DNA from 4 places in the Planococcus sp. RAB007_Raresut genome. Region 4 is predicted to be linked to each of the others. Evidence: riboswitches for the same ligand, from Rfam matches in the RefSeq annotation. Region 4 holds a riboswitch; each other region holds the start of a gene.

What was found. Region 4 has a riboswitch for S-adenosylmethionine ahead of mtnK (S-methyl-5-thioribose kinase). Riboswitches for the same ligand answer to the same signal wherever they lie in the genome.
Region 1: another riboswitch for S-adenosylmethionine. It lies ahead of AC2Q9J_RS10325 (O-acetylhomoserine aminocarboxypropyltransferase/cysteine synthase family protein); the one in region 4 lies ahead of mtnK (S-methyl-5-thioribose kinase).
Region 2: another riboswitch for S-adenosylmethionine. It lies ahead of metK (methionine adenosyltransferase); the one in region 4 lies ahead of mtnK (S-methyl-5-thioribose kinase).
Region 3: another riboswitch for S-adenosylmethionine. It lies ahead of AC2Q9J_RS14980 (methionine ABC transporter ATP-binding protein); the one in region 4 lies ahead of mtnK (S-methyl-5-thioribose kinase).

What each region holds. Positions count from the first base shown of each region.
Region 1 is NZ_JBXYIF010000004.1:323,561-328,836, forward strand. It holds gene AC2Q9J_RS10315 (helix-turn-helix domain-containing protein) at 1-8, shown strand, start outside; gene metX (homoserine O-acetyltransferase MetX) at 213-1,223, opposite strand; gene AC2Q9J_RS10325 (O-acetylhomoserine aminocarboxypropyltransferase/cysteine synthase family protein) at 1,235-2,524, opposite strand; SAM riboswitch class I at 2,631-2,746, opposite strand; gene AC2Q9J_RS10330 (glycerol-3-phosphate acyltransferase) at 2,881-3,522, shown strand; gene pepT (peptidase T) at 3,607-4,824, shown strand; partial or broken gene AC2Q9J_RS10340 (STAS domain-containing protein) at 4,861-5,276, opposite strand, start outside.
Region 2 is NZ_JBXYIF010000003.1:19,270-24,545, reverse strand. It holds gene AC2Q9J_RS06765 (alpha/beta fold hydrolase) at 1-504, opposite strand, end outside; gene AC2Q9J_RS06760 (gamma carbonic anhydrase) at 617-1,129, shown strand; gene metK (methionine adenosyltransferase) at 1,175-2,371, opposite strand; SAM riboswitch class I at 2,575-2,689, opposite strand; gene pckA (phosphoenolpyruvate carboxykinase (ATP)) at 2,925-4,514, shown strand; gene AC2Q9J_RS06745 (alpha/beta hydrolase family protein) at 4,554-5,276, opposite strand, start outside.
Region 3 is NZ_JBXYIF010000007.1:49,045-54,320, forward strand. It holds gene AC2Q9J_RS14970 (MetQ/NlpA family ABC transporter substrate-binding protein) at 1-791, opposite strand, end outside; gene AC2Q9J_RS14975 (methionine ABC transporter permease) at 851-1,519, opposite strand; gene AC2Q9J_RS14980 (methionine ABC transporter ATP-binding protein) at 1,512-2,537, opposite strand; SAM riboswitch class I at 2,625-2,729, opposite strand; gene AC2Q9J_RS14985 (thioredoxin family protein) at 2,779-3,090, opposite strand; gene AC2Q9J_RS14990 (toprim domain-containing protein) at 3,097-3,435, opposite strand; gene gcvH (glycine cleavage system protein GcvH) at 3,595-3,975, opposite strand; gene AC2Q9J_RS15000 (arsenate reductase family protein) at 4,054-4,407, opposite strand; gene AC2Q9J_RS15005 (acyl-CoA dehydrogenase FadE) at 4,504-5,276, opposite strand, start outside.
Region 4 is NZ_JBXYIF010000002.1:89,672-94,947, reverse strand. It holds gene AC2Q9J_RS04305 (sugar ABC transporter substrate-binding protein) at 1-998, opposite strand, end outside; gene mtnA (S-methyl-5-thioribose-1-phosphate isomerase) at 995-2,056, opposite strand; gene mtnK (S-methyl-5-thioribose kinase) at 2,060-3,238, opposite strand; SAM riboswitch class I at 3,318-3,472, opposite strand; SAM riboswitch class I at 4,380-4,489, shown strand; gene mtnW (2,3-diketo-5-methylthiopentyl-1-phosphate enolase) at 4,567-5,276, shown strand, end outside.

The sequences.
Region 1 (5,276 bases), on a different contig from region 4:
AGGATTAAGTAACGAAAAGCGACGGCGCCCGTTAAGCTCTGAAAGGCATAAGACGATTTGGCGAAGCGGCGTCTTTTCAGCCGCACAGCCAAAGTGGCTTATGACCCGAAGAGCTGGGCCGCCGGAGTCTGGACAAAGAAAACCCGAATCCCAAAACCTTAAGAACAAGAAAAAGCATCCCAAAGCGGGATGCTTTTTTCTTGTTCCAATTATTAACGAGCCGCCCTAATATGCTCTTCTTGTAAAAATTCACGGATGGAACCGCTCCACTTCTCGAACTCCACCAGAAATCCGTCATGTCCATAATCAGTTTCGATGATTTCCCAACGGGCCTCAGGCTGCTCTTTCAGCCAAGGAATCATTAATTCGGCGGGATAAAGCAAATCATATGTGTACGAAACGGAAAAAATCGGAACGCTTATTTTCCTTGTCCCCATGTCATGGCTGTTCATAGCTTTCAATAAAATCAGATAGCTATTGGCATCGAAGCGCTGCGCCAGTTTCCGTCCCTGATAATCCAAATAAGATTCTACTTCAAAATTCTTGCCATTGCTCGCGCGTCCGAAGCGATCGTTAAACAGTTTGCTGCTCCGGTAACTAATCATACCTGCAATTCTTGCCAAGTGGAATCCGTTGAAGTCAGAAGATCCATCGTAATTTCCACTTTGGTAATCAGGATCGTTTTGGATTGCCTGTATACCTATATGATTAAAAGCAAGTGCATAGCTGCTGAACGCTGGGGTGACAGCAAGCGGAACGATGGATTCGATAAAATCCGGATACAGCGCTCCCCATTCAAGGGCTTTCATGCCCCCGAGCGAACCACCAATCACTGACTTCAGTTTGGTGATGCCCAAAGTTTTTAACGCCCGATATTCGGCATGGACCAAATCTTTGATCGTCAGCAAAGGAAAATCCGACCGATACGGCTTGCCGGTTGCCGGGTTGAGTGACAATGGCCCCGTCGAACCATCGCAGCCCCCGAGTATATTAAATGTAATCACCTGGAACTTATCCGTATCCACAGCTTTTCCGGGACCCGCCAAGCCGCTCCACCATCCGGGTTTTTCTGAGCTCCCGACAGCATATTGATCCCCGGTCAGCGCATGGCAGATCAGGACGGTCGGAGCAGAAGGATCGCCGTTTCGTTCATACGCTAATTCCACTCCTTCCAGCACCTGACCCGATTCCAACGTTAAGTTCCCGATGGCTACTGTTCCCATTTTTTCTCCTCCTATACTTCCTGAACTGCTGCCGCTTTGATGGCTTGCTCCAAGTCAGCAATCAGATCTTCCGGATTTTCCAGTCCGACTGACAAACGGATCAGTTCTTCTGTGACGCCTGACTGCTTCAATCCCTCCGCGCTTAATTGCTGATGCGTTGTCGAAGCAGGGTGGATGATCAACGACTTGGCATCTCCGACATTCGCCACATGAGACCATAAGCCGACACCGTCGATTACTCGTCTACCCGCTTCCCTGCCACCTTTGATGCCGAAATTGACGATCGAACCGAATGTATCCTTCAAGTATTTTTTCGCTAAACCATGAGACGGGTGATCTTCAAAGCCGATGTAATTAACCCATTCAACCTGCGGATGGTTCTTCAGGTAGTCAGCGATAATTGCCGCATTGCTGCTGTGTTTTGGCAAACGCAAATGTAATGTTTCCAAGCCCTGCAAAAATGCATGGGCACTGTCGGGGCTAAGCGACGGTCCGAAATCACGTAATAACTGCACACGCAATTTTGTCGCGAAAGATGCGCCTTCCGCATCTATTCCGTAACGGATGCCGTGATAGCTGTCGTCAGGTTGTGTGTAATTCGGGAATCTTTCGTGGTTCCAATTGAACTTGCCGCCGTCAACCGCAATGCCGCCGATTGTTGTGCCGTGCCCGCCAATCCATTTTGTCGCTGAATGGATAACGACGTCTGCTCCAAACGCTATCGGATTGCTGCCGTAAGGAGAAGCGAATGTATTGTCGATCAATAAAGGGATATTATATTCATGCGCAATTTCCGCCACCTTCTCTATGTCGAAAACATTCAAACTCGGATTGCCGATCGTTTCACCGAAAAAAGCTTTCGTTTGATCTGTCACAGCAGAGCGGAAATTTTCCGGATCCGCGCCGTCGACGAATTTAACTTTGATGCCGTAGCGCGGCAGCGTATTCGCGAATAGATTGTAAGTGCCTCCGTAGAGATTGCTGTCAGCAACCACTTCATCACCAGCTTCCGCAATATTGAGGATTGAAAACGCGATAGCCGCCATTCCTGAAGACAAAGCGACTGCCGCTGTCCCGCCTTCCAGAAGCGCCACACGCTGCTCAAATACATCCACTGTCGGATTCATGATGCGCGAATAAATATTTCCCGCCTCTTTTAAACCAAACAGATTCTGCGCATGTTCTGTGTCACGGAATACATAGGAAGTCGTTTTATGGATGGGAACTGCCCGTGAACCCGTTACAGGATCTGGCTGCTGTCCACCGTGAAGTAAGTTTGTTTCTGCTTTGAAATTCGTCATTTTTCATTCCTCCAATAATTTTAGTAGATGGACCTTAAAGGAGATGAGGGAATAGAAAAAGGCCCCCTTCTAATTAGAAGAGGGCCGCTATACACGGAGTTTCCTCCTCTCATCTTCCAGACTGTCGTTCCAGTCTGTAGGAATTAGCACCTTTCCAAGCTGGGTTGCTTGGTGGTTGCCGGGCATCGCAGGGCCTATTCCCTCCGCCACTCTTGATAAGAGTATTCAGATTCAGTTTTCCATCTTGTTGAGAAGTATAAATAATGATACGATATTTTGTCAAGAAGACTGTCGGATAATTTTGAAACTTTCTCATCATTCATACGTTTAATATTATGAAAGGCAGGGGGCAATTTATGATTCTTTGGATTTTTTCCGCACTTATTTCAGGTTATTTAATCGGTTGCCTTCATGGCTCCCTTGTCGCCCAATTGTTGTCCGGCACTAATATCAAGTCAACAGGCGTCAAAAATTCGGGCGCCTCCAATGCGGCAATCGTCCTTGGCTGGAAATACGGCGCACTGGTCGCATTTCTTGATATCTTCAAGGGATTTGCCGCAGTGCTCGCAATGCAGCTGTTTTTGGGAAGCAGCAGTCTGCCTTCGGAAACAGTATGGGCGATTTTATTCTTTATCGCAGCCGGAGTCGTACTCGGCCATAACTTCCCCTTCTATATGAAGTTCAATGGCGGCAAAGGCACCGCGGCCGTCATCGGAGTAATGATCGCGCTGGACTGGCAGCTTGGTCTTCTTGGGCTCGCACTTCTTGTCATCATCGCACTTGCCACAGATTATCTGGTCATCGGCGTACTTGCATTATATGCCGTTTTTCTTCTGATCGCGTTCTGGCCGGCGGATGGCTTTTGGCCCTATGTCATCGCACTTTCTTTGATGGCGATGGCGTTTTTGAAGCATCTCGAAAATATCCGCCGCATAAAAGACGGCACCGAAAACAAGGTGTCAGCTGTATTGCGGAAGAAAGCTGCCGATCCCCAGTGAGGGCCGGCAGCTTTTTCAGATTTCCTCTATTCTTTTCATTCGTGGTAAAATAGAGCCAGTACATACTTCAGGAGGTCTCTATCCATGATTGAAACTTTGATCGAACGATTGATCCGCTATGCAAAAATCGATACACAATCCAATTTTGAAAACCATGAAACACCTTCCACTCCCGGCCAGTGGGACCTTCTGCATGAATTAGAAAAGGAAATGAAGGAAATTGGTCTGGAAGAAGTCCAAATGGACGATTACGGCTATCTTTTTGGCACACTTCCGGCAACTTCAGATAAAGAACTTCCAGTAGTCGGCTTTCTTGCCCATGTCGACACAGCTACTGACTTTACAGGCAAAAACGTCAATCCGCAGCGTATAGATGATTACGACGGAAAAGATATTCCATTGAGTGGTTCTGTTAGAATGACAGTCAAAGATTTTCCAGATCTGCAGAATTATATCGGCCATACACTGATTACCACGGATGGCACGACTCTTCTTGGCGCGGACAATAAAGCCGGGGTTGCTGAAATAATGACGGCGATGGAGTACCTCATCCAGCATCCAGAAATCGAACACGGCAAAATCCGTGTCGCCTTTACACCGGATGAAGAAATTGGACGCGGTCCCCATAAATTCGATGTTGAGCGCTTTGGCGCCGAATATGCCTATACAATGGATGGCGGCCCACTGGGTGAACTTCAATACGAAAGTTTTAATGCAGCTGCCGGGAAACTGACAGTCCAAGGGAAAAGCGTGCACCCTGGTTCAGCCAAGGATAAGATGGTCAATGCTTCAACAATCGCCATCAAATTCCAGAATGCCATGCCTGAAGATGAAGTTCCTGAAAAAACCGAAGGCTATGAAGGATTCATTCATCTGAACAGCTTTAAAGGTGACGTGGAACAAGCGGTTTTGAGTTATATCATCCGCGACTTCGACAAAGAAAAATTCGAAGCGAAAAAAGTGCATATGCAGCAGACAGCTGAGAAATTGCAGGAACAATATGGAGCTGACACACTGACACTGGAACTGGAAGACCAATATTACAATATGAGAGAAAAAATCGAGCCGGTCATGCAAATTGTGGATGCCGCTGAAAATGCGATGAAAACACTTGGTATTGAACCAAATATCGTACCTGTCCGCGGCGGCACCGATGGCTCCCAGCTTTCCTATATGGGAATGCCGACACCGAATATCTTTACTGGCGGAGAAAATTACCACGGGAAATACGAATTCATATCCGCTGAGAATATGGAAAAGGCAACTAAATTAATCGTCGAAATCATTAAAACACAAAAATAAAAAAGGAAAAGCGCCCTGAACTTTAGGGCGCTTTTCCTATATAATGCTTCTTCCGTTCTGTGCGAGCGCAAAATGAATGCCGTGCTGCAAGGTTTGGAAGCAATCGAATTTTGAAATACCAATTCCACTTTCAGAAATCACCATACTCATTTTCGGAGAAATTCCTACCAAGATTGTTTCTGTTCCAATGAGGCCGGCCGTTGCTCCAAGTTTCTCAATCAGCGCGGCAGCTTGCTGGGTAAAATTATTATTAAGTCCGGTCAGATCGAGAACCAGATATTTCGCTTTATAAGTCGGCAAGTTCTGCAGCGTCTTGATTAATAGTTCCTCAGCCCGTTCTTCATCATAAGTGCCCAGCAGCGGCACTACGACAATACCGTCCAATACTGGGATAATTGGCGAAGATAATTCTTTGACCAGTGTGGTCAGTTCCGCAGTCTTTTCTTCCACCA
Region 2 (5,276 bases), on a different contig from region 4:
TTTATATAATTCATCGTCCTTTTCAAGTTCGATCACTTCAGGATTCCGGGTCAGATCTTCAATTGTAATTTCGTGTTTTACTTTAATCTGTGAGGTGATTTTCGGCACGCCTGACAAAGCGCTGGATAATTTGGAAGGTGTCCGCAGCAGATGAAGCCACGGAGAAGTAAATACGGCACCTGCCACTTCAATGGAATGTTTGCTCAAATAATTGATGGCCAACGTAGCTCCCAATCCATGTGCCACAATGAACACCGGTATCTCAAGCTCAATTGCCACATCCAGCATTTCACTGACCGCCTTTTCATAGGCTTCGAATGATTCAGTGTGTGCTTTTTGAATCGTCCCGTTTTTACCGTGGCCCGGCAGATCTCCCATCACCACTTCAAAACCGGAACTTCTCCATTCCTTGATCTGCCAAGCGTAGCGCAGATGATGTTCGTATGCACTGTGAATAATTACGATCACTGCTTTCGCCTGGCCTTCAGCCTGCCATTTCCACATTTGCCAACGCCCCCTTTAATCTATCTTCTATTAATATCAGATCTTAAAGTTGACCTTTCAAAAGGTTTTGCTACCATTAAAGATATCTTATCTTGATTAAAGGAGTTTTACCATGATTTACCCATACAATGACAAACACCCGCAAATAGACCCATCCGCTTTCATCGCTGATTACACAACCATCACTGGTGATGTGAAAATCGGCGCAGAATCTTCCATCTGGTTCAATACAGTCGTCCGCGGTGATGTAGCCCCAACCGTTATCGGCAATAAAACAAATATCCAGGATCTCTGCATGCTGCACCAGAGCCCCAATAATCCATTGATTCTCGAAGACAATGTCACAGTGGGACACCAGGTGACGCTCCATAGCTGCATCATCCGTAAGAATGCATTGATCGGCATGGGATCTGTTATCCTCGACGGCGCTGAAATCGGTGAAGGTGCATTTATCGGAGCCGGAAGCCTCGTACCGCAAGGAAAAGTCATTCCACCAGGCAAACTGGCATTTGGGCGCCCCGCTAAAGTCATCCGGGATCTCAACGAAGACGACATCGCCGACATGGAACGCATTGTCCGTGAATATGCCGAGAAAGCCGCTTATTATAAATCCCTGCAGAAATAATAAAACCCGCACGAGCCATGAGGCTTGTGCGGGTTTTTGTTTTCATTAAATTCCTGATTGTTCTTTCAAAGCATCTGCTTTGTCAGTGCGCTCCCAAGGAAGATCCACATCTGTGCGGCCGAAATGGCCGTAAGCTGCAGTCTGCTTGTAGATCGGACGGCGAAGATCAAGCATCTTGATCAAGCCAGCCGGACGCAAGTCGAAATTATTGCGGACAAGATCGATGAATTGGTCTTCACTGATTTTGCCTGTGCCGAATGTATCAACTGAAATTGAAACCGGATGTGCAACACCGATTGCATAAGCAAGCTGCACTTCACATTTATCAGCCAATCCTGAAGCGACAATGTTTTTCGCTACATAGCGCGCTGCATATGCACCGGAACGGTCAACTTTCGTCGCGTCCTTACCGGAGAATGCACCGCCGCCGTGGCGTGCATAACCACCGTAAGTATCAACGATGATTTTACGGCCAGTAAGACCCGCGTCTCCTTGAGGTCCACCGATTACAAAACGGCCAGTCGGGTTGATGAAATATTTTGTTTCATCATCCAGCAAATTAGCCGGAACGACTTCATCAATGACATATTCTTTAATATTGCGCTGGATTTGCTCAAGCGTTACTTCAGGATGATGCTGTGTTGAGATAACAATAGTATCCACGCGAAGCGGCTTATCGTTTTCATCATATTCAACAGTCACTTGTGTTTTGCCGTCAGGACGCAAATATGGAAGAATCTCTTCCTTGCGCACTTCTGCTAAACGGCGAGCCAATTTATGTGCCAATGAAATCGGCAATGGCATCAATTCCTCGGTTTCATTGTTCGCATAACCGAACATCAAACCTTGGTCGCCTGCTCCGATATCATCCAGTTCTTTATCTGTCATCTGGCCTTCGCGTGATTCAAGAGCAACGTTCACTCCTGCAGCGATATCAGGCGATTGCTCATCAATTGCAGTCAACACCGCACTTGTTTCAGAGTCAAAGCCGTATTTCGCCCGTGTATAACCAATATCTTTAACAGTCTGGCGCACCACTTTCGGGATGTCGACATATGTTGTTGTTGTAATTTCCCCTGCTACAAGAACAAGTCCTGTAGTAACGGTAGTTTCGCACGCTACTCGTGCATTAGGGTCTTCTGCGAGGATCGCGTCCAGGATGGCATCTGAGATTTGGTCACAGATCTTATCCGGATGTCCTTCTGTTACTGATTCTGATGTGAATAATCGACGGTTTGTCAAAAAATGTTCCTCCTTATATCCTGCGAGATTGCTCTCGAAATTGATACGGTACTCGTTTTCCCATGTCAAGTCCGTTCCAAACATTATGGATTGAACTTCAAGCCGTTGTGGCCTTTGTACACGAGGATTAAGGGCGATTCATAAAAAAATCCCTTCACTCATCATTCAATGAGGAAAGGAGAAATCATCATAAGCACCTTTCACTCTTATCATCCAAGGCCTGTGAGCCTTGCTTCAGGTTGGGCACCAGCGCTGCATCAATGCAGCAGGTTGCCGGGTTTCATAGGGCCTGCCCCCTCCACCAGCTCGGAATAAGAGTATCCGTTCAATTTTTCATCATACGGAATTGGATATATGATGTCAACGTTTTTTATGTTTTATTCGCCTATGATGCATGAAAACATCCTATTTCGGGTATTAATTATGCACAAATGATGAATTTTCAATTCCAGCGGGTTATTAGTATAGACTAATCGAGTTAATGTGTTATACTATTGTTCGAATATAACTCTTCCCCAATGCCTTGGGAATAACCGAAAAGGAAGGTACATATATGAACTCAGTTAACTTCGCAAGCGATTTGAAAGATCTTTTAAACGGCCCTAACGTCAATGTCCAATGGTCGGTCCCACAATTGGTGGAGGCAGCCACTTCACGTGGAGAAGCGATTCTGACGCGCGAAGGCGCAGTCAGAGCCGAAACGGGTAAATACACAGGCCGGTCGCCTAAAGATAAGTATATGGTAGAAGAAGATATTTCGAAAGATAAAATTGACTGGGGTACAGTAAACCGTCCGATTTCTTCTGAAGTTTTTGAGAACCTATATGCAAAAGTACTGAAACACCTGAAAGAAAGAGAAGAACTTTTCGTCTTTAAAGGATTTGCCGGTGCAGACCCAGAGTCACGCCTTCACATCCAGACGATCAATGAATACGCGTGGCATAATCTTTTTGCCCACCAATTATTCATCCGTCCAACTGAAGAGGAAATGAAAATCCATGACGCAGAATTCACTGTCGTCTATGCGCCAACTTTCAAGGCTGACCCATCTGTGGACGGCACTGATTCCGAAACGTTCATCATTGTTTCCATGGAAAAGAAAGTAATTCTGATCGGCGGAACTGAATATGCCGGCGAAATGAAAAAATCCATTTTCTCAATCATGAACTATATCCTTCCCGAAAAAGGCATTTTGCCGATGCACTGCTCTGCTAACGTAGGCCAGGATGGCGATGTTGCTTTGTTCTTCGGCTTGTCCGGAACAGGGAAAACGACGCTTTCCGCTGACCAGGACCGCAAACTGATCGGTGATGACGAGCACGGCTGGTCTGATAACGGCGTTTTCAATATCGAAGGCGGCTGCTATGCGAAAACCATCAACCTTTCGCGTGAAAATGAGCCACAGATTTTTGATGCAATCCGTTTCGGATCTGTTCTTGAAAATGTTGTCGTTGATTTAGAAACACGTATTCCCGATTACGATGATGGTTCATTGACTGAAAACACACGTGCTGCTTATCCGATTGATGCAATCGACAACAGCATCCATCCTTCAATGGCTGGACATCCGAAAACGATCGTCTTTTTGACTGCTGATGCATTCGGCGTATTGCCTCCTATCAGCCGTTTGTCGAAGGAACAGGCAATGTACCATTTCCTAAGCGGCTATACATCGAAACTGGCAGGCACTGAGCGTGGCATCACTTCTCCGGAAGCGACATTCTCAACTTGCTTCGGTTCACCTTTCCTTCCATTGCAAGCAACTGTCTACGCAGAAATGCTCGGCAATAAAATCGATGAACACGAAGTGGAAGTTTTCCTTGTAAACACTGGCTGGACTGGCGGCGAATACGGCGTCGGCAACCGCATGAAACTTTCTTATACACGTACTATGGTTCGCGCAGCAATCAAAGGCGAATTGAACAATGTTAAGACTGAACAGGAAGCTGTCTTCGGACTAAGCATTCCTCAGGAAATTCCTGGCGTGCCAACTGAGGTTCTTAATCCTCGTGACGCTTGGTCTGACAAAGAAGCTTACGATGCGAAAGCACAGGAGCTTGCTCAGAAATTCCAGGACAACTTCAAGAAATTCGGTTCCGTATCAGCTGACATCAGCGCTCAAGGCGGACCATTGAATAATTAATAAGCAAAAGCACATCCGGCAAGTTGCCGGATGTGCTTTTTAATTTGCAGTATCCTGTTCTTTTTCTTTCATCCAATGCGCTAACGCGGCAACTGTCTTACGGTTTGCTGTCGGTGGAAAGAAATGCGTGTACTCCGGGAAATACCAAGTTTCATGAGGATGATCATTCAGTTTTAAGGCTTCTTCCAAAAGATAAGCCTGCGCCGGCAGTACGTTGTCATCTTGCAGTCCGTGAATGATCAGCATAGGGGCTGTCGCTTCCTCGAGACGCATCAGTGGATTCCGTTCTTCATAAGCTGTCAAAGCTGTATTCGGTGTTCCACCGTAAATACGTTTCATCATGCGGCGCATATCCGGCCTCTCTTTATAGGTTAAAACGGTATCCGTTACACCTGCCCATGTCACAAGCGAAGTGATGTCGTCCCGCAGCACCGCTGTCCACAGCGCCATGATGCCGCCTCTCGAAAATGCCAGCAGATGCACGTGGCCATTGCAGAATTGTTTCAGCACATCCACTGCATGCACCGCGTCCCAGCGATCGGCACCTGCAAATTCATCGCGCCCTTCTCCACCTCTGTTGCCCCGGTAATAAGGCGCAAACACTACAAAGCCTTGAGCGGCATATTGGGCAGCCCGTGCCGGCCTCACCATGCCAATTGACTGGATACCGCCGCGCAAGTAAAGCATTCCGCTGTAATTTCCCGGCTTTTTCGGCTCCGCCAGTAGACCTTTGACCTTCAAACCTTCTGACCAATAAACGAT
Region 3 (5,276 bases), on a different contig from region 4:
TCTTCTGATTTAAGTGCCTCTACCAATGCTTGTACTGCTTCATTGTCTTCATCGCCAGAACGGACAGCGATGATATTTACATACGGTGAATCTGAATCTTCAAGTGCAATTGAATCTTCCTGCGGGTTGATGCCTGCATCAATCGCATAGTTTGAGTTGATCAACACTGCATCGCCTTCACCTTGCTCATACATTTGCACCAATAACGCTGCTTCATAATCTGTTTCAAATTGCAGATCTTTAGGGTTTTCAGCAATATCACTTACTTCAGCTTTTGTTTTATCGATGTCTTCAGCTAACGTGATCAACCCCTGCGCTTCTAACATTGAAAGAATACGTCCGTGGTCAGCTACTGAACTGCTCATTAAAATAGTAGCGCCTTCCGGAAGCTCTTCAAGTGAATCGTATTCCTGGGAGTAGACACCGATTGGCTCTATGTGGATACCGCCGGCATTTGCAAAATCATAACCGTGCTCTTCCATCTGAGCTTCGAAGTAAGGGATATGCTGGAAGTAGTTGGCGTCGATTTCGCCTGAATCCAAATCTTCATTCGGGAAGATATAATCCTGGTAGGTTTCAATCTCCAATTCAATTCCCTGTTCTTCTAGAATCGGTTGAACTTGTTCCAGAATTTCTGCGTGCGGCACATTTGAAGCACCCACTTTAATCGTGCTTGTTTCGCTTTCTCCAGATCCGCCGTTGCTTGAGTCAGTGCCAGTTTCATTGCTGTCACTACCGCATCCTGCTAGTGCTAATGTTGCCAATAAAGTTCCTGTTAGAAGTTTTTTCATAATGTGTACTCTCCCTTTTCTCTGTAGTTGTAATTATTATGTCAACGGAATTTCCGTTATCAACGCTTGTCTGCTTTTTTGGTTAACGCGTCACCGATAAATTGGATGATGAATACGATGATCAGGATCAAAATGGTTGCCATTAATACGACATCCGGCCGGCTGCGCTGAAATCCATCCAGGAATGCCAAAGTTCCGAGTCCGCCGGCCCCAATGACTCCAGCCATAGCGGTATATCCGACTAATGCAATCGAAGTGACCGTGATTCCTGAGATCAAAGCGGGTTTTGATTCCGGCAATAAGACTTTCCGGATAATAGTTCCAGTTGTTGCGCCCATGGAACGAGCGGCTTCAATGACCCCTTTATCGATTTCCTGGAAAGCGATCAGGACCAGCCGCGCATAAAATGGAGCCGCTCCAATAATCAGCGCTGGCAATGCAGCATTCGGTCCACGAATCGTGCCGATCAGGAAGCTTGTAAAAGGAATCAGCAAAATGATCAAGATGATAAACGGTATCGAACGGAAAACATTCACAAATACCCCAGTAAGCCAGTTGACGATTTTATTGGCCCATAATTGCTTCGGAGCTGTCAGGAATAAAATGATGCCAAGCACAAGGCCGATGACGAACGTGAAAAGTGTCGACATCGCTGTCATATAGATGGTTTCGATTGTTGCTTCCCACATCTTATCCCAGTCGACATTTGGAAATAATGACTCAATCATTTGCCATCACCTCCGCCTGTACATTTTCTCGGACGAGAAACTCGAGCGCCTGACGGATATCAGCATCCGCTCCTTTTAGCTGCAGGATCAAAGTTCCATATGCGCCGCGTTGTGTATGGGATACTTTCCCCTGGACGATATTCACTTCCACCGGAAACTTCCGGATCAACTGTGTCAGTATCGGCTGTTCTGCCTGTTCACCAACGAATATCAGCTTCACCAGTTCTCCTGTTGGATATAATTCACGGAGATGCTTGATGGTTTCGCTTGAATCCTCCGACTCGGTGACTTGAGCAACAAAGCGTTTGGTGATTTCCTGTTTCGGGGTTTGGAAAATCTCAAGTACATCTCCAAGTTCCACCACTTTGCCGCCTTCCATAACTGCCACACGATGACAAATTTTCCGGATGACATGCATTTCGTGAGTAATCAGGACGATGGTCAAACCAAGGCGTTTATTGATATCGACAAGCAGGTCCAAAATAGCGTCCGTCGTTTCCGGATCAAGGGCTGACGTGGCTTCGTCACAAAGCAGGACTTCCGGATCGTTCGCCAATGCGCGGGCTATGCCGACACGCTGCTTCTGGCCACCTGATAATTGGGAAGGATAAGCATTTTCACGGCCAGCCAATCCCACTAATTCAACCAATTCCTTTACCTTTTCCACTCTTTTTGCTTTTGGCACACCAGCAATTTCAAGCGGAAATTCAATATTCTCCTGCACTGTCCGGGACCATAAAAGATTGAAGTGCTGGAAAATCATGCTTACTTTTTGGCGGGCTTTACGGAGCTCTACGCCTTTAATGTCCGTTATTTTTTGCCCATTGATATCGACTGTTCCGGATGTCGGTTTTTCCAAACCGTTCAATATGCGGATCAGCGTACTTTTGCCTGCGCCGCTGTAACCGATGATGCCGAAGATTTCTCCGTCAGCAATCGTCAGATTTACATCATCAACAGCTGTCAAGGCGGTTTTTCCGACATCGAATGTCTTCGTAAGTTGCTTTAACTCAATCATTGATACACTCTCCTACTTCAAAATAAAAAACCCTTCTGCTCAGAAATGAGCAGAAGGGCACACGCAAAAATATATACGTTAACCGTTCTCTCATCTTCCAAAGCTTTCGCTTTGTGTGACTTGGCACCATTTCATTTTCATGACGGTTGCCGGGCTTCACAGGGCACTTCCCTCCACCACTCTTTATAAGAGTTACGTTATTAAGTTTGTTGTTCAGGATATTAATTTATCACGGCTTGATTTATACGTCAACCGTTTTCAACTTTTCATAAATATATGGCACAGAATGAAAGGCGTAAACCTTTTCTTTCAGCTTGCCATTTTCTGTTATCAACAGGCACGGCACGCTTTCCACTTCATATAAAGAAGCGATCTCCTGTACGTAATTCAAGTTGGCTTTGCCGATTGGCAATTCCGGCATTGCCGCAACTACGACTTCAAGCATTTTTGATGCCAATTGGCATGTCCCGCACATAGGCGTATAAAGGTAATAAGCCGCCACCTTATTGGTGTTCTTGGCTTTACTCCATTCTTTATGGTTCCATTCTTCCATGGTTCTTCATCCTTCGGCTAATAGGTTATTGACTCGGACATTTGCTGCTATGAGGACATCAGTCAGAATACGCAAAGGAGTTGTCGCCACTTCCTTGTAGCTCCGGTCGATATAAAAATGGCGGGCTTCCGGAAATTCACGCTTGACCAGTTTTCTGAGCTTTTCACCCGATTTATCTGCATCTACTAAAATAATGATATCCTGCCCTTCAAATGGCAACAGCAGTTCTTCAAGTCTTGTGGCACTCACTGTACCATTTGTGCAAAGAATCGTCACGGATTCTGCAATGAGCGGCGCAATTCTATTTTTATCCGATATTCCTTCCACTACAATCACTTTGTCCATCATCCAACACCCCGCTGATTAATTGGAATAGAGAGCATGTTGTTACCTATTTAGTTTATATAGCCATAACACCCTAATCAATTGATATGCTCGGCACTGCGATTCGCCTGAAATAAATGCTTATTAAAAAAAGCGCCGAAAAAGGGCGCTTACTGTTTCTTACTCGTTAGTCATTTCTTTGTATTGGTCAGCATCCATCAAATCGCCCATTTCATCTTCAGAAGGCGCTTCAATGACAACCATCCATGCCTGTTCATACGGAGATTCATTGACAAATTCCGGGCTGTCTTCCAGCTCAGAGTTTACTTCAACCACTTTCCCGCTGATTGGCGCATATAATTCAGAAACCGTTTTAACAGACTCAACGCTGCCGAATGGTTCGTTTTTCTTAAGTTCGTCACCGACCTGCGGCAATTCGACAAAAACGATGTCTCCAAGTTCAGCTTGCGCGAAATGAGTGATTCCGATGCGTGCTTTACCATCTTCAAGTTTGACCCATTCATGTTCTTTTGAATAACGAAGTTCTTGTGGTGTGCTCATCCAAACGCCTCCAAAATATGTAGTAGCTTCAATTTCAGTTTGACATATTAACCACTCAATTACAAGATTGCATATTCCTTAAGCCCAGGTATTTTTATACGTCTCTTCCTTAAAGCCAATTGTCGCTTTTGAACCGTCCCATGCAAGCGGACGCTTGATCAGCATGCCGTTTGATGAAAGCAGTTCCAGTTTTTCATCTTCGGACATTCCAGCAAGCTTATCCTTTAACTGCAACTCGCGGTATTGCTGTCCGCTGGTATTGAAAAACTTCTTCAATTCGATGCCGCTGGCTACTACCATTTTCTTCAGCTCATCTTTTGGCGGCGGGTTATCGACGATATGTATTTCCTTAAAATCCACCCCGTTTGCGGTCAGCCACTTTTTCGCTTTTTGGCAGGTACTGCATTTCGGGTACCAATAAAAATCCAACATATTTAAAACCTCCTTCTTTTACTATTCTAGCAAAGCCATGGAATGCGGGCGAATAAAAAAGAGCCGCCAAAAAGATGGCGGCCTTCAATTAATCTATTAAACTACGTATTTTTCAACATCGATCAACTTAACAGCAGCTTCGCGTTTTTTAGCGATGACATTGTAAGGAGTTGAACGAGTCAATTTGCGTAATGCTGAAAGCATCATGCGTTGGTTGTCGCCTTCAATTGCAGCGATCAATGTTTCCTTCGCATCTTTCTCGATTTTATCGAATGCTTCCTGGCAATAGATTTGCGTATAAAGAAGTTTCTGTTTCGCTTTTTCTTCACCTGAAGCAGCGATCGCTTTTTCGGTACGCAGAACCGCAGATTCCATTGCAAATACATTGCTGACGATATCAGCGATGTTCACAAGAACTTCCTGCTCCTGTTCCAATTTCGTACCGTAAGTTTGAGCAGCTAGACCAGCAGCTAGGATAGCGATTTTTTTCGCGTTTCCTACCAGGTATTTTTCCTGAGCCAATGCTTCAGTGCCGATTTCTTCCGGCATCATCATCAATAACTCTTCCTGAAGTTTTTGTGCGTGCTGCAATAGTGGCAATTCGCCTTTCATTGCTTTACGCAGCAAAGTACCCGGAACCAGCAAACGGTTGATTTCGTTTGTTCCTTCGAAAATACGGTTGATGCGCGAGTCACGGTAGATGCGCTCGATTTCATATTCCTGCATGAAGCCATATCCACCGTGCAATTGAACGCCTTCATCAACGATAAAGTCCAATGTTTCTGTTCCGAAGAATTTATTCATTGAGCATTCCACAGCAAATTCAGCGATTGAATCCGCAACCAATTTACCGTTCGCATGTTCTTCAT
Region 4 (5,276 bases):
GTCACCGTTTCGTCCGGAAGCTCAGCGGCATCAATGAAGACCGGCTCCAGCACCACTTTCTCCTCCGGCTGTTCACCGTTGATCAATTGGTACGCGTAACGCACCTGGATGCGTCCGATATCTGTCGGGTCGACTGCGGCCGAAGCCACCCACGGGCTGCCGTCTTTTTGGATCATCTGCAAATCTTCATCGCTCATGTCGATGCTGTAGACTTTGATGTCTGTGCGCCCTGCCTGCTCGATGGCACGGACAGCGCCCTTCGCGAATTCATCCCAAGCCGCCCAAACAGCTGTGATGTCGCCTTCGTTCGGGTATTGCTTCAGGATTGCTTCCATCTGCGCTTGTGTATCAAGCGCTGTATTTTGAGTGGCAGCACCGAATGCCGCTACTTCTTTGATGCCTGGGTTGTCTTTCAAGAATTGCTCATAAGCGATTTGGCGGCGTTCCATCGGGGCAAATCCTGCTGTCCAGATTTTTACGATATTCGCTTCGCCATTGTGATCTTCAGCCAATTTCGTTAACGTCTGTTCTGCCATCAGCTGATCTCCCTGTTCAAGCGAAACCACGCCTTCCACATCAACTCCTGCGTCAAATGCTACAACCGGAATCCCTTTTTCCACCGCTTTTTCGACGCCTTGGTTCAACGCCTCTTTCGTTCCGTGGTCAATCAGGATCGCGTCTGCTCCCTGGTTGATGGCGGCATCCAGATTGGATGCCATCTTCGCCAGATCTCCTTCAGAGTTAAAAACTGTAACTTTACCGCCGAAGCTCTCAACCTGTTCTTCCACTCCGGCTATGTATTGCGCCGAAAACGTTCCGAGATTCTGCTGCAAAATCAATGCCACTTCTTTGCCCGACAGCGGATGTTCCGAGGCTTCCGATTTTTTGTCAGAATCCGTTTCCGCTTCCGTCACTGTTTCGCCTTTCGGCTGGCACGCCGCCAATAAAATACTGATGAACAATAAAGCCGCGATAATTAAAAATGATTGTTTTTTCATGAATTTTCCCCTTTTCCTGAAACTGCTGCAAACAATTCCGGTATATTTCTTTCATAATTCGGATGGATGATGCCATTTTCCGTGATGATCGCCGTAATGTACTGCGCCGGCGTCACGTCAAATGCCGGGTTGTAGACTTTTGTGCCGTTCGGTGAGATGGGTTGGCCTGCAATATGAGTGATTTCCTTCGCCGACCGTTCTTCGATTGGAATATTCTTGCCGTTGGGAATCTGCAGATCGAAAGTTGATGCCGGTGCTGCCACATAAAATGGGATTTTATAAGCAGCGGCCAGAATCGCCAAGTTGAAGGTGCCGATTTTATTGGCTGTATCGCCGTTTGCCGCAATGCGGTCAGCACCGACGATGATCGCTTCAACGCCTTTTGCACCGATCGTGTGCGCCGCCATGCTGTCGGTGATCAGCGTTACATCAACACCCGATTGCTGCAGCTCCCACACCGTCAGGCGCGAGCCTTGAAATACCGGACGCGTTTCGCAGGCAAAGACTTCGAACTCACGCCCCAATTCCTTCCCGAGATGAAACGGCGCGAGCGCGGTGCCGTATTTTGCTGTCGCAATGGAGCCCGCGTTGCAGATTGTCATGACTCTCGAACGGCCTTCCAATAATTCAAGTGCATAACCGCCAATTGTCCGGCACGCTTCCTCGTCTTCCTGATGGATGCGTTTCGCTTCTGCTAAAATTTCCGCTTTTGCCGCTGCAACCGTTTTTACCGATTGGACCGCTTGCTGAAGACGGCCGATCGCCCACGCCAGATTGACTGCCGTCGGGCGTGAAGACGCCAGGTAAACCGCGTCTTTTTTCAGGTAATGGTGAAAGACTTCCAGCGTTTCCGTGTCGTGCTTTTGAGCGGCCAATGCCAAACCGTAAGCCGCCGTTATGCCGATCGCCGGTGCGCCGCGGACTTTCATCGTAATAATCGCATCATAGACATCTTCAATTGTGTTCAGCGCAATATATTCCGTTTCATGCGGTAGTTTTTGTTGATCGAGAATGATCAATTGGTTGTTGATCCATTGGATCGATAATGGGATTGCCATTCTTTACAGCTCCTTCAAAAGCGCTGTCACATCCTGAATCGATGTGAGTTCGCTGCGTTTTAAGATCAATGTCTCCCCGATGTGGAGAGCCTGTTTTTTGGATTCGATGCGCTGTTCTGCATCCTCAATGCCGTCCAGGTCTTTGACATGCGCCAGACCAATTGTGCGGCGGATCAATTCACAGCCGGCAAAACCGAGTGTGTCGTTGAAAATCTTTTCGAGAACGGATTCGCGGTAACCCGGAACGCCTTTAAAATCTTCAATGCCTTCATTTTCCCAAAGCTCCGTGAAGCGCGTTTCGAACACCTGCCACGTATTCTCGATATTGCCGATGATTGTGCCGCGGCCTTCGCCGTCCCGCGTAATGCCTTGTGCAATCAGATTGGCAATAAACAAGCCAACATCAAAGCCGATCGGTCCATAAAAAGCGAACTCCGGATCGATGACCTTGGTTTCATTGTCATCAGCGAAAATGCTGCCGGTGTGCAGATCGCCATGAAGCAATGCCTCCGCTTCCGTCAAAAAGCTGCGTTTCAATTTTGCCGCTTCGAGCTTCAAACGGTCATTTTGCCAGATGGCTTCCACCGTCTGCCGCAGTTCCGGTTCGAAATCATTTGTCTCATAATCGAAAAACGGATCCGTGAAAATCAAGTCTTCCGTGATTTTGCAAAGTTCCGGGTTGGAAAATTCGGCAACCAACTTTTTCTTTTCAAACGGATGCAACGCGAAATCGGAAGTATGGAATAAAGTCTGTGCCAGATATTCACCGATATCGGTTGATAGTTTCGGATAGTTTTTCCCTTGGATTAAACCTTCACGGGCGATCGTCAAATGGGAAAGATCCTCCATGATCGTATACGCCAATTCTTCATCGGTGCCGTACACTTCCGGCACGAGGCCAGTCGCATATTCACCGTGCTTGCGTAACGCCGCAGCTTCGATCGCCGCACGCTTTAATGTCAGCGGCCAGCTTTCGCCAACCACTTTGGCATAAGGCAGCGCCTGCTTGATGATGACGCCTTTGCCGCTTGCCCGGTCGCTTACCCGGTACACGTAATTCAAATTGCCATCGCCGATTTCCCGGCATTCCAGATCTGTTCCTGCCGGAAAAAGTCCCGCCGCCAAAGCGATGGCTTCTGCTTCCGTCAATGCGTGATATGTTGATACTGCTGTAGTTGTCATGGTCATCTTCCTCCTAAATTACAATATAAAAGCGCCTCTTTCCCGAAAGAAAGAGGCGCAGAATTAAGAGGTTCCATGCCTCTTATCTTCCAGAAAGTAAATATCTGGTGGAATTAGCACCGTGCCTTGCGGGATGTTCATCCCGGCGCATAAAGCGCCCCTTCTCACGAAGGTATTACGGTCGGTTGCTGGGCGTCATAGGGCCAATTTCCCTCTGCCTGCTCTTGATAAGAGTACTAAGTTTTATATGCGGTTTTTGTTATGAGATGAATCCTATCACGGTTCAGAATAGACTGTCAACAGGAAGTTTTGAATTATTTTTCAATTTGCAAAATGGCTGCTCGTTCCGTTTTGCATGCTCTTATGAAAGAACTGCTATGTGGACGGACTGCTTTTGCACCTCCCCCTTTACTTCAAATAAAAACTAAGTCCCTTTTAGCGGAAGTTTTCCGCTCGGCGGAAACTTCCTGGGTTTGTGGGTTTGAAAGGAGCCTTCGCTGGCGGCGAAGGCTTTTCCATTTCTGATCTTTGGTTTTGGAGGCGGTTTTGATCTGGCTTGTTGAAGTGACAGCAAATTTCGGCAGTGATTTCGTCTGTTTTTTGGTGAAAATGGTCGTCGATTGAAGGTGTCGCTGTTTTATGCCGGTGGATTTGAGCCGAATCAGCTATTTCGGGTGAAATTTGCCTCGCTGGACTGCTGATTTTTCATTTCCAAACAAGTTGAATTTCCAAATTTAGGATTTACTGTCCATTACAACTGAAATACTGTCCATTATCGTCTAAATACTGTCCATTAGGAAGCGAATACTGTCCATTATCGACTTGTTACTGTCCAAACTTATTTCCCGATCTTTATTTCCAAATTAAGGCTTTACGGTCTGCATTCTCAAAATACTATCCGCAAAACGAAAATACTGTCCGGAGCCCTTTCCGCCTCCAAAACCCAATCCAAACCTCTAATCGCCTACAGTTTGCTGCGCAAACTGCTGGGTCCGTGAGCGTCGAGCCGCTCACTTCCATCTATGCAGTTTTACCACAGGCATCTCTCCCCAAAAACTTTCTCACAATTCCCTGTTGACAGAATTCTTCGCACATGGAATAATCAGAATTACTTTATTGCAACAACCAACCGAATATCCAATTCTTATTTAGAGCAGGTGGAGGGACAAGCCCTACGAAGCCCGGCAACCGGTCCAGCGATGGACACGGTGCTAATTCTTGCAGCCAGAACGTTTGGCTGAGAAATAAGAAGTCGTTAACGCCCTTAACCTCTTCTTATTTGAAGAGGTTTTTTATTTTTCAGGAAAAGAACTTAAGGAGTGTCACATATGAGCAGACTGACAGCGAGCTACCAGGTATACGGCAAAGCGGGGTCATTTGAGAAGAAAGCGGAAGGCATCGCGCTCGGACTCACAATCGGGTCGTGGACCGACTTGCCGCTCCTCGAGCAGGAGCAATTGAAAAAGCATAAAGGCCATGTGGTGTCGGTGGAGGAATTTCCACAAAGCCCTCACCCCCTCAAGCCCGATGCAATCAAAGCGCATATCAAAGTTTCCTACCCAAGCGCGAATTTCTCGGCGGATCTGCCGGCTATCCTGACCACCGTGTTCGGCAAATTGTCGCTCGACGGTGAAGTGAGATTATTGGACCTCGAGTTTGAAGAAGGTCTATTGAAACAATTTCCGGGACCGCGCTTCGGTATCGACGGCATCCGCGGGTTGCTCGACGTCCACGGCCGCCCGCTCGTCATGAGCATCTTCAAAGGCGTGATTGGCCGAGACATCAATTATTTAACGGCGCAGCTCAGACAGCAGGCGCTCGGCGGCGTCGATCTGGTCAAAGACGACGAAATCCTGTTCGACAATCAGCTGACTCCTTTTGAACAGCGCATCACCGCTGCAAAACAAGTTCTGCACGAAGTTTATGCCGAAACCGGCCACCGTACACTTTACGCGGTGAACCTCTCGGGCCGCACATCACAATTACGCGACAAGGCACGAAAAGCCCGTGAACTCGGTGCCGATGCATTGCTGTTCAA